DNA from 4 places in the Sutcliffiella cohnii genome. Region 1 is predicted to be linked to each of the others. Evidence: riboswitches for the same ligand, from Rfam matches in the RefSeq annotation. Region 1 holds a riboswitch; each other region holds the start of a gene.
What was found. A riboswitch is a leader RNA that binds a small molecule or an ion and turns the genes downstream of it on or off. The one in region 1 is predicted to bind thiamine pyrophosphate.

Region 1 (3,640 bases):
AGCTGGATTCAAATTGAAAATACATGCAGATGAAATTGTCTCTTTAGGAGGTACAGAGTTAGCAATCGAACTTGGAGCAATTTCAGCAGATCATTTAATTGCTGCATCTGATAGAGCTGTTAAAGAGTTAGGTAATTCTGAAGTAATAGCTGTCTTACTTCCTGGTACGACATTTTATTTAAATAAAGAAGGTTACGCTCGCGGAAGGGAAATGATTGATAACGGTACCGCGGTTGCACTAGCGACAGATTTTAATCCGGGTAGCTCTCCTACCGAAAACATTCAACTAATTATGAACTTAGCAATGCTAAAGTTAAAGCTCACGCCAGAAGAAATTTGGAATGCTGTCACGATTAATTCTGCACATGCTATTAATCGTGGGAGTAGTGCAGGCGCATTAAAAGTAGGACGTAAAGCAAATGTAGTTGTATGGAATGCGCCAAACTATTTATATGTTCCTTATCATTACGGGGTAAACCACACGAATACAGTTTATTTAAACGGAGAAGAAGTAGCGAAAGGTGGGGCCTATGTTGGATAAGGAAACGTTTATTCAAAAAGCTGGCAGTCCACTGTTTACAGATCGCTACTACAAAAAAGCAGCTTCTCTGTTACAGGAGTGGAATGGCATAGAGGAGATAAAAGGAACAGCCGTTATTGGTGTTCCTTTATCCAAGCCATCTATTAGTCATTCTGGGGCATGCTTCACTCCTGCTACTGTAAGAAAACTTTTTCACAACTATTCAACATATGCAGTAGAGACTAGAGAAGACCTGCAATCTAGTAAACTTACCGATTGTGGAGATGTGCTCATGCATGCAACAGATATAAAAGAAAGCTATCGCCGCATTGAACAAAGTATAGAGAAGCTAATTAGGGAAAATCCGTCCCTACACCCTATTTTTATAGGTGGGGATCATTCTATTACTTATTCGCTAGTAAAAGGAATGAGTAACGCAAAGGCCGGTACAATTGGTGTTATTCAATTTGATGCACATCATGACTTAAGAAATACGGAAGATGGTGGGCCAACTAATGGTACACCATTCAATAGGTTACTTTCGGATGAAGTCCTTCAAGGTGCCCACCTAGTACAAGTGGGGATTCGAAACTACTCTAATAGCGAATATTATCATCAATTTGCTCTTGAGAAAGGTATTCGTATTTCTACGATGAAAGATGTTCAAGAAAAAGGGATATTGTGTGTTATAGAAGAATCGCTGGAATATTTACAAGGCAAAGTGGATCATATTTACATCTCAGTTGACATGGATGTACTCGACCAAGCATACGCTCCAGGTTGTCCAGCATTAGGTCCCGGAGGCATGACTTCTCGTGAATTGTTAGAAGCTGTATATAAGGTAGCTCAACACGATAAAGTGTGTGGAATAGATATTGTAGAAATAGATCCAACAATCGATTTTCGGGATATGACGAGTCGTGTAGCGGTTCACGTTATGCTAGAGTATTTACGAGGAATCGATATTTCATAGTGTTCCAATTAAAATTTTCCCCTTTTGTTAAAATTATGTTACAATATTGATTGGAAAAGTAAATGAAAGTCCACTAGAGGTGCCGATAAGGCTGAGAGAGGTGAACACCTTAACTCTTGGAACCTGATCTAGTTTATACTAGCGTAGGGAAGTGGTTGTTATTTTATTCTAACCGTTTCTAAATGTTCCTTTAATCTAGCCTTCTAGTGGATACATGAAAGGGAGAGACAGATGGAAAGAGAACGTTTAGTCACAATGGTAGAAATATCTATGATGGCAGCACTTGCAGTTATTTTAAGCTATGTGAAATTTGGTGCGCTTTGGGCGTACGGTGGATCTATATCTTTAATTATGGTTCCAATCTTTGTTATTGCTTTTAGACGAGGTTGGAAAGCGGGGGTTGTAACCGGACTATTAGTAGGGGTTATTAATTGGTTAACAGGAGGTTATGTTGTTCATCCTGCGCAACTTATTCTAGATTACCCATTACCATTTGCACTGTTAGGATTCGCCGCTATTTTTGCCGTAAAAGGAGTAACTATTCGTACAATTGTAGTTGGTATGATATTTGGAACCGCATTACGTTTAATAAGTCATTTCCTTTCAGGAGTAATTTGGTTCGGTGAATATGCTCCAGATGGAATACCGGTTGTATTATATTCTATTATTTATAACTTGTCTTATTTAGTTCCAGAAATGCTTATTACAATAGCGATACTAGTAATTATATATAAATTTTATCCGAAGTTTTTTAAAGCAAACGCTTAAAACTTATAAAGCTGCTTCTATGCGAGGAAGCAGCTTTTTATTTTACTATTAATACATTAATATTACATTTCCCATAATTTATACAACGCTTGTGTACCGCTATTTTCTTCTCCTTTATTGGCAAGCTCTTCATACATATCGATAGCTAAAGAAAGCCCAGGCAGTTTTAACCCCATTGCTTCAGCCTCAGCTAAGGCAATCCCCATATCTTTAATAAAATGCTTCACATAAAAACCGGGTTCAAAATCACCTGCAAGTATTCTAGGTGCTAACTTACTAAGGGAAAAACTATTTGCAGCACCAGTCGTTATCGTTTCTAACACTTTCACAGGATCTAGCCCAGAGCTCTTTGCATATGCAAGTGATTCACATACTCCGATCATATTTGTGGCAATCGCAATTTGATTGCACATTTTCGTATGTTGTCCTGAGCCAGCCTCACCTTGTAATACGATATTTTTACCCATTCTTTCGAACAGAGGTAGGCATGTTTTATATGCATCTTTATCACCACCTACCATAATGGTAAGGCGAGCTTCTTTAGCACCAACGTCTCCACCTGATACAGGTGCATCTAAACTATAAATCCCTTTTTCTTTTGCTGCTGCATAAATCTTTTTTGCTAATGAAGGCGTTGATGTTGTCATATCAATGACGAAAGAACCTTGCTTTGCATTTTCTAATATTCCATCTTTTCCGAAATAAACTTCTTCAACATCTTTTGGGTAACCAACGATTGTAATCGTATATTTCGCATCAGCTACAGCTTCAGCTGGGGTAGAACACCATTTTGCTCCAGAGCTTATTAAATTTTCTGCTTTTTCTTTTGTTCTTGTGTACACGTTAACATGATAGCCAGCTCTTAATAAATGGCCAGCCATACTATTCCCCATTACCCCAGTACCTACGAAAGCAACAGTTTCTCTATTGTTCATGAACATTTCCCCCTTGTTATGTATACGTCATTACCATATATTTTATAGTAAAATATAAAAAATCCAAAGTATTTATTTCTGTAAATGAACAGGTGATATGCAAAAAAAAGACATGAATCTACATATTGATGAAAAAGTTTAGAAAAAATTCGGAATATATTGTATAATTAAAACCAAATTAAATATATTAATATATAAAATGATTAGGGGGGGAAGTTATGGGATATTACCATTCTCCTGTTCAATCTGAAATAGACCAATCTGATCCAGATAGTAATAACATAAGCTTATTTTTAGTAATTGACCAATTGGGAAAGATAAAATATTGCTCAACTTCTAGTGAGACATTATTAAACATGGACAATTCTAAATTAATTGGAAAACCTATTAGAGAACACATTCATCAAGAAGATCTATATTTAGTTGAAAATTTAGTTGAACAAC
Region 2 (3,640 bases), 2.3 Mb from region 1:
CTTCTTTATCCTATTGGGCCAGCTCTTTCCTTTAATAAATGGATTAACCCTAACAGTCCTCGAGAAGTTACCTTTTCCGATGTTGAAAAACAGGCGATTGTTGACTATTTAAAGAGAGTAGATAACGGCGAAGTATCCTCTAACATGGAACAGTACGCAGGCATGACCAGTAGTTATGAGGGATATATTGGAGAGAACAACATCTTTGGACAACCACTTGGAGGGAATGCACCTCAAAATGCAGAGACTATTTCTACCTATGCTGACTTCCTGCCCTTCTTTGGAAACCTCAAAGCAGCAAGTGAAGTCTATTTAGGATACGACCCACTGACCGGAAGAGAGTTAGAAGATTGGGAACGCGGGGTCGCAGCGGCTGCTATTCTCGGTGGCGGGGCTGCAAGGCTTGGCGGGAAAGTAGCCCCGAAGGTTGTTGATAAGGTTGGGGATTTGGGGAAGGGTGACCTTTCTAAAAAAGTGACTTATGGCGACCAATACACTAAAGTTGATGGTAAGAAAACATTGAAACCTAATATTGAGTATTCAACTAAAGAAGGTTACCATTATAAAACGGATAGTGAAGGAAGAATTACAAATGTGGAAGCGACGTTACAACTCGGGAAAGCAGACCGTAATAATTATGCACAAAGGACAGTTGGCAGAGAAGATAGATTACCAAATGATGATGGAGGACATTTAATAGCTAGTATTTTCAAGGGTTCAGGTGAAATTGATAACTTAGTACCAATGAATGCTGCGCTGAACAGGAAAGAATACAAAGTATTAGAGACTTCTTGGAAAAAAGCTTTACAAGCAGGTAAAGAAGTAACAGTTAAAGTGAAGCCAATTTACGAAGCGAATTCTTCTAGACCGACTGAGTTTAAAGTTAGCTATACAATAGATGGAAAAAAATACTCGGATAGATTAACTAATTATCTAGGAGGTAAGTTAGATGGAAACTAAAATAACAGAACAGATATATCAACAAGTTGCAAATACATTAGTAAATATAATTCCGGAAGAATGGAAAAAGATCTTTTTATATGCTGAATTTAGAGAAGGTTATAAAAAGGTGTTTTTTTACTATTACACACATTCTAGGTCAAAACCTGTATATAGCCTTGACATAACGGATTTATATAATATTTCAGAAGATAATTATGAAGAAATGGAAAATGAGCTATATAAATGTTTTGCTAGATTGTGGGAAGAATTTAGGAAACAAGAAGTAGAACAATGGACTAATTTAACTTTTATTTTAGATAGCACAGGAAAAATGAAAGTTAACTATGGATATGAGGACATTTCTGAGCTGAGCCCTGTCGAGAAACAAGATAAGTGGGAAGCAGAAAACTTAGTGTAATTAATAGTAGATTAATCAACTTAAAACTAAGCACTTGGGTGAAACAAGCGACTGGAAAGAAGTTCACATAGATAGGAAGTGGGACGAGGGGACAGGAAAGTCGTCCACACATTTTTTTTTTTTTTTTACAATACTGTTAACAAATGTGTGTATGATATTCCTGTCCCTTCGTTTCATTTGGTCCCACTGTTCTTAGGCTGCATGACCAAGGTAAACTATAATTTGTAATCTTTGTGAAAAGAGAATGGGTGAAATCACTCCATACGTACGGATTGTATTGAAAGAGTGGGAATATCAGTTGCGAATAACTTTCAAATTATTCTTTCATTTCTATAGCAGGTGAGGTATACTTAAATTAAACTGAATAGATTTAACTAGGGGAGTCCAATGAGTTGGGCTGAGAAAGAAACACGTTGAAGTTTCTTGACTCTTGGGACCTGATCTGGTTCATACCAGCGTGGGGAAGTTAATGGCGTCAATAAAGCACTACTTCTATATACATATTAGCCGGGTCCAACCATTAATTGGACACCGGCTTTTTTACGTACTTCATGAGCTCTTCTAAAGCTTTTCCACTTGTTGTGTTCTAGATCCTGTCCCTATTATCGAAAAAGGGAGAGATTGATCATGTCATTAACAACATCTTCATTAAACAAGCAAAGTATTTCCATCATGTCTAACTTTAATGGTAGTAAAAAGGTATATGTGGAGGGATCTAGACCCGATATCAAAGTTCCGATGCGTGAAATTGAGTTAAGTCCGACAACCGGTTCATTTGGGGAAGAAGATAATCCCCCTGTGCGCGTGTATGATACCAGCGGACCTTATACAGACCCTAATTATTCTATTGACATAACAAAAGGTCTGCCAGCCCTGCGAAGTTCTTGGATTCAAGAACGTGGCGATGTAGAGGAATACAAAGGGCGTGATATCAAGCCGCAGGATAATGGGTATAGAGATGAGAACGATCCTCGGACCACTCAAAATATGTTTCCAGGTTTAAAGCGGAAGCCACTACGGGCACAAAAAGGGAAAAATGTAACACAACTTCATTATGCAAAAAAAGGTATGATCACACCTGAGATGGAGTTTATTGCAATAAGAGAAAATATGGATCCTGAATTTGTACGGGATGAAGTGGCCAGGGGACGCGCGATTATTCCAGCAAATATCAACCATCCCGAGATTGAACCTATGATCATAGGGCGAAATTTCCATGTGAAAATCAACGCCAATATTGGTAACTCAGCTGTTACTTCTTCCATTGAGAATGAAGTTGAAAAAATGACATGGGCTACACGCTGGGGTGCTGATAATATTATGGACTTATCAACAGGAAAACATATTCACACAACTAGGGAATGGATTATTCGAAATTCACCTGTTCCTGTCGGGACTGTCCCAATCTATCAAGCTCTTGAAAAGGTAAATGGTGTTGCGGAAGATTTAACATGGGAGATCTACCGTGATACTTTAATTGAACAAGCCGAACAAGGTGTCGATTATTTCACTATTCACGCGGGTGTTCTGCTTCGCTACGTTCCATTAACAGCAAAGCGGGTAACAGGAATTGTATCCCGTGGTGGATCGATTATGGCTCAATGGTGCCTATATCATCATCAGGAAAACTTTTTATATACACATTTTGAGGAAATCTGCGAAATTATGAAAGCTTATGATATATCCTTCTCGTTGGGTGATGGGCTACGTCCTGGCTCAATTGCAGATGCGAATGATGAAGCACAGTTTGCTGAATTAGAAACGCTTGGAGAACTGACAAAGATTGCTTGGAAGCACGATGTACAAGTGATGGTTGAAGGACCCGGGCACGTACCCATGCACCTGATTAAAGAGAATATGGATAAGCAACTAGAAGTATGTCAAGAAGCTCCATTCTATACTCTTGGGCCTTTAACAACTGATATTGCTCCTGGGTATGATCATATTACTTCTGCGATTGGCGCTGCAATGATTGGTTGGTATGGAACGGCCATGCTTTGTTATGTGACGCCAAAAGAACATTTGGGGCTACCAAATAAGGAGGATGTTCGTGTAGGAGTTGTTACCTATAAAATTGCTGCCCATGCTGCTGATTTGGCCAAGGGGCATCCTGGTGCACAAAAACGAGATGATGCTTTATCAAAAGCACGGTTTGAATTCCGGTGGAGGGATCAGTTTAATTTATCACTAGACCCTGAACGGGCATTGGAGTATCATGATGAAACATTACCTGCAGAAGGGGCAAAAACTGCTCACTTTTGCTCAATGTGTGGACCTAAA
Region 3 (3,640 bases), 170 kb from region 1:
AAAGAACTTGAAAAAGCTCAACAGAAAATTCAACAAGTTCAACAACAAATTAATGAATAGTGGCGGTCCCCAAATCAGTTAAAACTGACTTCGGGGACCTTCTTTTATGGCATAAGAGTAATTGTACATAGGAAACGAGAAGTGGTGCATACCCTCACCGGTTGTGGTGCATAAGCTACCGAAAAGTCAGCATAAAGGTAGTGCTGGTGCATAGGAAACGGGAAGTGATGCATAGGTTAGGTCAAAGTAGTGCATATCCTCACCGGTTGTGGTGCATAAGCTACCGAAAAGTCAGCATAAAGGTAGTGCTGGTGCGTAGGAAACGGGAAGTGGTGCATAGGTTAGGTCAAAGTAGTGCATACCCTCACCGGTTGTGGTGCATAAGCTACCGAAAAGTCAGCATAAAGGTAGTGTTGGTGCATAGGAAACGGGAAGTGATGCATATGCTTGGTCAAAGTGGTGCATACCCTCCGATTTTTTAAGCATAAAACTATGTAAAGTCAGCGTGAATATGGAACTTGGACAAGCTCGTTTATTTTAATTGCAAACAAGCTTTAAATATTTATCAAAAAATCACAAGTGATATAGAGGTTTTTCAAACATTTTGTCGAAAAATAAAAAAGTAAACTAACTAAAGAAAGAAGATAGGACAATGACAAAACTAGAAAAGATGAGTAAAGACGACATATGGAATGCAGTAATACAAATAATAAGTAGTAATGATTATCCAACAGAAAGTAAAATGCTCAACGAATTATTTATCGTCTTTCAGTACTATTCAGAGCTAGAAAGCGGAGGGCATGAAAGTTTCTTCAATTGGATGCAGGGGGATATTGAAGAAGTAGGTGTATCCGATTATTTAAACGATTTAATTTACGTTTTAGTAAAAATAGGTGCCAATGAATGTGCAGTTATTATGAAAAAGTATGGCTACGAGATGTGGCAGTTTTTTAAAGCTCTAGAAGCAGGGGAAATGGTCGAGGACAGTTTTTATCAGGTCATTGAAATAGCTGATCGAGAATATTACTCTCAAGATGGTAAACTAGAACAGCTATTAGAAGAGTATTTTGTAAAAGTATATCCACAATTAATCAATGAGTAGTATAGGAAGGGGGGGAACAGTTCTTGCTAAGAGAGTAAGAACTGTTTTCCAATTACTCTACTTTTCTCAATCCTTTCCCATCCAACATTTCCTGTACACCTTCCTCACACACACCATATGTTCTCCATGAACAAGACTCACAAACGGTTTGTATATCAGTTGGCACTACATGCTGACGAATTCGAAATTCAATGTCTTTCCATTTTAGCATTTGCCCAATTTTTAAATCCATCTTTTCTAAAATAGCGGCATCCCGCTCATATATGGTTTTGTCTTTACAATGATATTCACCGGTGTTAGGATATTTTTCACACAATTGATCTGGTCCTTTTACGATTTGAATCCATGTTTCAGGATCGTTTCGAAGCGTTTGATGCAATTTCGTCATATTCTCCACATACTCTTTTGAATACCCCATCCCTCGATAGCCAAGTAGGCAAAATAAATGATGTCCGCGCAATCTGTACATAATTACCTCCGATCACTTCTATAAGTAAACTGAAATTTAATCAAAGTTAACATATTTTTATAGTATCATAATTTATGAGTATTTAAAATTCACTAATGTTGTTAACTTTCTTAAAGGCCACACATAGAAACTAGTTTATGAAAGTGGTACGGCTTGTAAATGTTCAGAATGTTTGTTAACATCAAGATGTAGTTAAATAGTGTAAAAACACTAGGGGTGCTTTTTTAGCTGAGAGAGACAATCTGTCTTAACCCTTTAACCTGCTCTAGGTAATGCTAGCGAAGGGAAGTGGAGTATATAGGACAGGTATGTCTCTTTCAACTATAACCACTTTCTTTTAGAGAGTGGTTTTTTATTTTTAAAAAGGAGAGGATACAAATGAAATTTACTGAGAGATTAAAAGAGAAGTTAGAGCCAATTTGGAGACAAAATCATTCCCATCCATTTGTGGTGGAAATGGGGAACGGGACACTAGATAAAGAGAAATTCAGATTTTATATGGTCCAAGATTATGTGTATTTAATTGACTATGCTAAATTGTTCAGTATTGGGGCATTAAAAGCAACAGATGTGAAAACGATGGAGAAATTTGCAGCGCTATTGCACGGAACGCTACATGAAGAAATGGATCTTCACCGTAGTTATGCAGCTCAGTTTGGTATATCTCCTGAAGAGTTAGAAAATGCGGAGCCGTCTCCTATCACTTTAGCTTATACACATTATATGTTACATAAAGGACAAAACGGGACGTTGGCGGAACTCGTAGCAGCCCTTTTGCCTTGTGCGTGGAGCTATTGGGAAATTGGGAAAGAGTTAAGTCAAATTCCTGGTGCAACGGATCATGAGTTGTATGGTGAATGGGTTCGTATGTACAGCTCAGAGGAATTTGGTCAGCTTGCAACGTGGTGTATTGATTTAATGGATGAATTAGCAGAAGGAAAATCGGACACTGAGCTACTAGAATTAGAGAAAATCTTTTTAAACACAACACGATTTGAATATATGTTCTGGGACATGGCGTACAACAACCAAATGTGGCCGGGAGAATAACTAAGATATACTAGAGTAACGATGCTTCGTTACTCTTTTTTTCGTTTTAACGTAATGAAACTTCTATACTTAATATTTCGTACTATTAGTATAGAAGTATTAAGGGGGAAACAATTTGTTCACAGACTTAAATGAAAAGTTAATAGTATCAAAAGAAAAAATGCGTAAAAAAGTAAAATATGAGGAGCATATCGAACGGTTACATGCATCCTTACAGGCAGAAGAATCTAAGAAAAATAAATTAGAAAAGCAATTGTTGAAAGAAAAGGAAGATGTTACTCGATTAGAAAGCTTCTCCTTATCAAATATTTTTTACACAATAATCGGTAGAAAGCTTGAAAAGTTAGATAAAGAGCAGCAAGAAGTATTAGCTGCGAAGTTAAAGTACACTGAAGCGTTAGAAACAATTTCCGATATGGAGCGAGAGTTAGAAGAATATAAGGATAAGCACCTCGATGTTGCGTATGCCGATATAGAGTATGAAAAAATTATTCAAGAAAAAGAGCGCTTAATTCATGACAAACATTCCATATGGAGCGAAAGACTATATACACTTGCTGATCGAGAAGCAACGATAACTGCTAGTTTAAAAGAATATGAAGAGGCAATAGATGCGGGTAATAGCACTGTTTTGGCATTAAATAGAGCGTTGAATGAATTAAATTCGGCAAAAAATTGGTCCACATTTGATATGTTCGGTGGAGGGATCATTTCTACCGCAATGAAACATAGTCGGTTTGATGAGGCAAAACGTTACATACATCAAGCTCAAAGCCGTTTACGCCAGTTTCAAGAGGAGTTGTTAGATATTGAAAGTCATTTTGATGCGAATTTCGAGACAGGTGGATTATTAACATTTGCAGACTACTTCTTTGACGGCATCATTGTTGATTGGATTGTACACGGAAAAATTAATGACTGTTACGACCAAACAGAAAAAACGAAAATAGACGTATCTAGAGTTTTGAAAATCCTCTTAGAGCAAAAGAGTGACTTGGAGAAGGAACTAATTAATGTAC
Region 4 (3,640 bases), 1.2 Mb from region 1:
AGCTTTCGAATCGCCTCTAATAGGGTACTTTTTCCTGCGCCATTTTTTCCGATAATCGTTGTCCATTGACCTTTATGGAACGTAACATCCTCCACTGAAATTTTACACTCTTTTCCTCTAAAACCCTGAAAATCGTGTAGAGATATAATCGATTCTCCCTTTTCTGGATTTTGGTTTAAATTAGTTGGATCAATCACTTCCTCCCAAACTCCGGGATACCAAATGCCATATTCTTTTAACTTTTCCTTGTATTGCGAGAAAACTTCTAAAGTAGCTCCGTCCGCTATGATTGTTCCTTTATCGTCAAAAACGACTACACGCTCTACCCAATCTAACAGATAGTTTAATTTATGCTCGACAATAATGACTGTCTTTTCTTCTCCTACCCGTTTAATTGTGTCCCACACTTCCTTTGTTCCTTCTGGGTCTAATAGCGCCGTTGGTTCATCTAAAAATAAAACATCTGGTTCCATTGCTAACACAGAAGCAATCGCTAGCCTTTGTTTCATTCCACCAGACAGTTCATTTATTTTCGTGTGGGGGTGTGGAAGCTCTAAGCCTACTTCGTTAAGTAAGTAATTTATTTTACAGTCCATTTTTTCTCTCGGTACCGCTAAATTTTCAAGTACAAATGCAAGTTCCTCGTCTACATAAGGCATGCAAAACTGAGAATCCGGGTCTTGGAACACATAGCCCCAAGACTCCGGTGTTATTATGTTATCCGCACGCATCGGTACTTCCATTACAGTCGGTATTAACCCAGAAATAACCTGTAATAGGGTTGATTTCCCACACCCTGAAGGACCGAGGAACAAAATTTTCTCGCCGTGTTTACAAGAAAAAGAGACATCGTGGAAAAGCATTTCATCCCCTGCATATTTTAGACGTAAATTTTCCACTTTAATTTGTGTCATGACTCTCTCCTTTTAATGCGCTTTAATTTAAACGTTTCAAAATCCCTCTTTTTGCTATTTACTCAAAGACTCATAATCTTCTTTACTAGCTGGTCTTAATAGTTTCGTTACCCCTGTTTTTTCTAATGCTTTCACTAATGCATACGCAACAAAGCCGGTGAAGAAAATGCCGCCTACAATGCGGAAAAATACTTTTAATGTCACACTCCACCATACTAAATCTAATAAATATCCTCGGAACAAATCTAATAAAAGTGACCCTACCGCTGAACTAGCTCCAGCAAGAGAAACGACTAATAGATCAAATCGTTTATAGCGAAAGGAGGCAAACACTGCTTCTGCAAATAATCCTTGTACGATTCCGTATACTAGTACGATTACACCGTATTCTGACCCCATTAATAGTTCACCAGATGCCGCTGCCACTTCTGCTAAAAATGCAACACCGGCTTTTCGAATAATTAAATACGCAACAGCAGCAGCAATGAACCACATACCGTATACTAACTCATCAATATGTAGTCCAAATGAGCTCATAACCCCACTCACTGGACCCCAAATTTTATATACAATCCCAAAAACGATGGAAATTAATATCGTTACTAATATATCTGTTAGCTTTAAATTTTTTTTCATTCTCGTAATCTCCTACTGCTTTACTTTCGCTTGAACTGGCCAACGTTCTAATGTGTAAGCCATTTGCCAAAACGAATATTCATATTGGCTACTCAACAGGAAATACTCTTTCATTCTTTCTTTTTCTCCCTCTGTTGCCTTTTCCGCTAATTCATCTAATCTATCAATTTGCTCTTCTACTAATTGACGGAACCAGTCCCCTCCGTAGGCGGCAATCCATTCTTGATAGATTGGTTCTTCAGGAGTTGAACCTTGTAACCTTTCACCAATTTCATAGTATAACCAGTAACACGGTAATAACGCTGCGATTACTTCTCCTAATCCACCAGTTAAAACTGCACGGTACATATGGGATGTGTATGCGTAAGCAGTTGGTGCTGGTTGGAAGTTTTTATGTTCTTCTTCCGAAATTCCTAGACGTTTTGAAAAATTTTCATGTAGTGACAGTTCAGCTTCATACGTTCCTTGTGCGTGTGCAGCAAGTCTAGCAGTTGTTTGAAGGTCAAATGCTTTCCCCCCTCCGTATGCTTGAACTTTTGCAAAGTGACTTAAATAATATGCATCTTGCATTACGTAATATTTAAAGCTTTCCAAGGAAAGTGTTCCATCAGCAATTCCTGTAACAAATGGATGTTGAAAGCTTGCCTCCCATATATGATCTGCTTCTTTTCTAATTATTTGTGAAAATTTCATCCTAATCATCCTCCTAGATACATTTTGTTGCTTCGGAATTAAATAGTGGGCCCTACTATTTTTTCCGAAAAAATAAAAAACCACCTTCTTCGCATGTGCGCAAAGAAGGTGGTTGATTAAACATAATGATATGTAGTTCATGCGTGGAAATAATTCATGCATGAAAATACAACCGTCCACTTCCCTACGCTGGTGTTAACCAGATCAGGTTCTAAGAGTCTTAGAGTCACACTCTAATCTCAGCCTTGTAAAGGCACCCCTAGTGGTCTTAATTATTAAATTTTTAAGGTGTTTTCTGATAATTATCATATCAGTTTATTTTAAAATGTCAAAAGGTTTTTTCTATATCTATATCGAAAATAGGTTAGCGTTTTAAGTCAGACCGTTCCTCTTCGCTGCAGGTACTCGCTTTCCGCGGGGAGGGAGTCGAGCCTCCTCGGCTTCGCCTGTGGGGTCTCGACCTTCCCTCTACATCCCGCTGGAGTCTCGCACCTTCCGCTCCGTTACACTCACGGTTCTAAACTTGTGTGAAAGGCGAACCTTATAAGATCCATCGGCCTTGGTGCAGTTTTTCAATAGGTTTACTTTTGCAATATTAAATATTTATTTCGCTGCTTTCATCTTTATTACTTCGGTTTTTTTTCTTAAACATTTTCTTTCCTACTTTCCCGACAGTAGAGAATAGTTTGCAAACGGCTGGGATGAGTAGGAGTGTGATAAAGGTTGCAAATAGTAGGCCTGATATGATAACGGTTGCCATTGGTGCTTGGTAGTTACCTGATGTTCCTGAAGCTAACGCTAAAGGTAACATTCCACCAGCTGTCGTTAATGTTGTCATAAAGATTGGTCGAATACGGTTTTTCCCGGCTTCTATTAAGGCATTTTCAATTTCCTCACCTTGATTACGAAGTTGGTTAGTCCGGTCGATTAATAAGATTGCATTATTCAATACAATTCCAATTAACATAATGATACCCATCGCTGACATGATACTTAGCTCTCTTTGGGTTAGAACTAAGCCTAAAATTACTCCAACTATCGTCATCGGTATGATTGACATGACAATAATAGGTTGGATTAAATGATTAAACTGCACAGCCATCACTAAATACACTAAGAAAATTGCTAACCCTAAGATCATCATCATTTCTACCATTAATTCCTGCTGCTGTTCTAAATCACCAGCTGCCGCAACCGTATATCCAACAGGTGTTTCAAATTTTTGAATGACATTTTGAACTTCTCTATTAATAGATCCTAAATCTTTTCCTTCCATGTCTGCAGAAATAGAAATATATCGCTCGCCATCTATATGAGTAATTGCATTCGGCATGTTTACACTTTTTAATTGAATAAACTCAGATAGTTTACTTGTTCCGTCGTTCGTTGGAATTTCC

Region 2: linked by a shared signal. The riboswitch ahead of thiC (phosphomethylpyrimidine synthase ThiC) and the one ahead of thiT (energy-coupled thiamine transporter ThiT) in region 1 are both predicted to bind thiamine pyrophosphate.
Region 3: linked by a shared signal. The riboswitch ahead of tenA (thiaminase II) and the one ahead of thiT (energy-coupled thiamine transporter ThiT) in region 1 are both predicted to bind thiamine pyrophosphate.
Region 4: linked by a shared signal. The riboswitch ahead of tenA (thiaminase II) and the one ahead of thiT (energy-coupled thiamine transporter ThiT) in region 1 are both predicted to bind thiamine pyrophosphate.

What each region holds. Positions count from the first base shown of each region.
Region 1 covers NZ_CP018866.1:1,919,907-1,923,546, forward strand. The annotation lists gene hutI (imidazolonepropionase) at 1-541, shown strand, start outside; gene hutG (formimidoylglutamase) at 531-1,493, shown strand; TPP riboswitch at 1,559-1,660, shown strand; gene thiT (energy-coupled thiamine transporter ThiT) at 1,725-2,261, shown strand; gene BC6307_RS09490 (NAD(P)-dependent oxidoreductase) at 2,324-3,196, opposite strand; gene BC6307_RS09495 (ATP-binding protein) at 3,415-3,640, shown strand, end outside.
Region 2 covers NZ_CP018866.1:4,259,536-4,263,175, reverse strand. The annotation lists gene BC6307_RS25395 (DNA/RNA non-specific endonuclease) at 1-960, shown strand, start outside; gene BC6307_RS21310 (immunity protein YezG family protein) at 950-1,360, shown strand; TPP riboswitch at 1,727-1,841, shown strand; gene thiC (phosphomethylpyrimidine synthase ThiC) at 1,988-3,640, shown strand, end outside.
Region 3 covers NZ_CP018866.1:1,752,296-1,755,935, forward strand. The annotation lists gene BC6307_RS25020 (hypothetical protein) at 1-60, shown strand, start outside; gene BC6307_RS08640 (DMP19 family protein) at 653-1,102, shown strand; gene BC6307_RS08645 (DUF1284 domain-containing protein) at 1,155-1,571, opposite strand; TPP riboswitch at 1,774-1,875, shown strand; gene tenA (thiaminase II) at 1,950-2,621, shown strand; gene BC6307_RS08655 (hypothetical protein) at 2,737-3,640, shown strand, end outside.
Region 4 covers NZ_CP018866.1:761,175-764,814, reverse strand. The annotation lists gene BC6307_RS03680 (ABC transporter ATP-binding protein) at 1-914, opposite strand, end outside; gene BC6307_RS03675 (ECF transporter S component) at 969-1,550, opposite strand; gene tenA (thiaminase II) at 1,563-2,243, opposite strand; TPP riboswitch at 2,408-2,514, opposite strand; gene BC6307_RS03665 (efflux RND transporter permease subunit) at 2,839-3,640, opposite strand, start outside.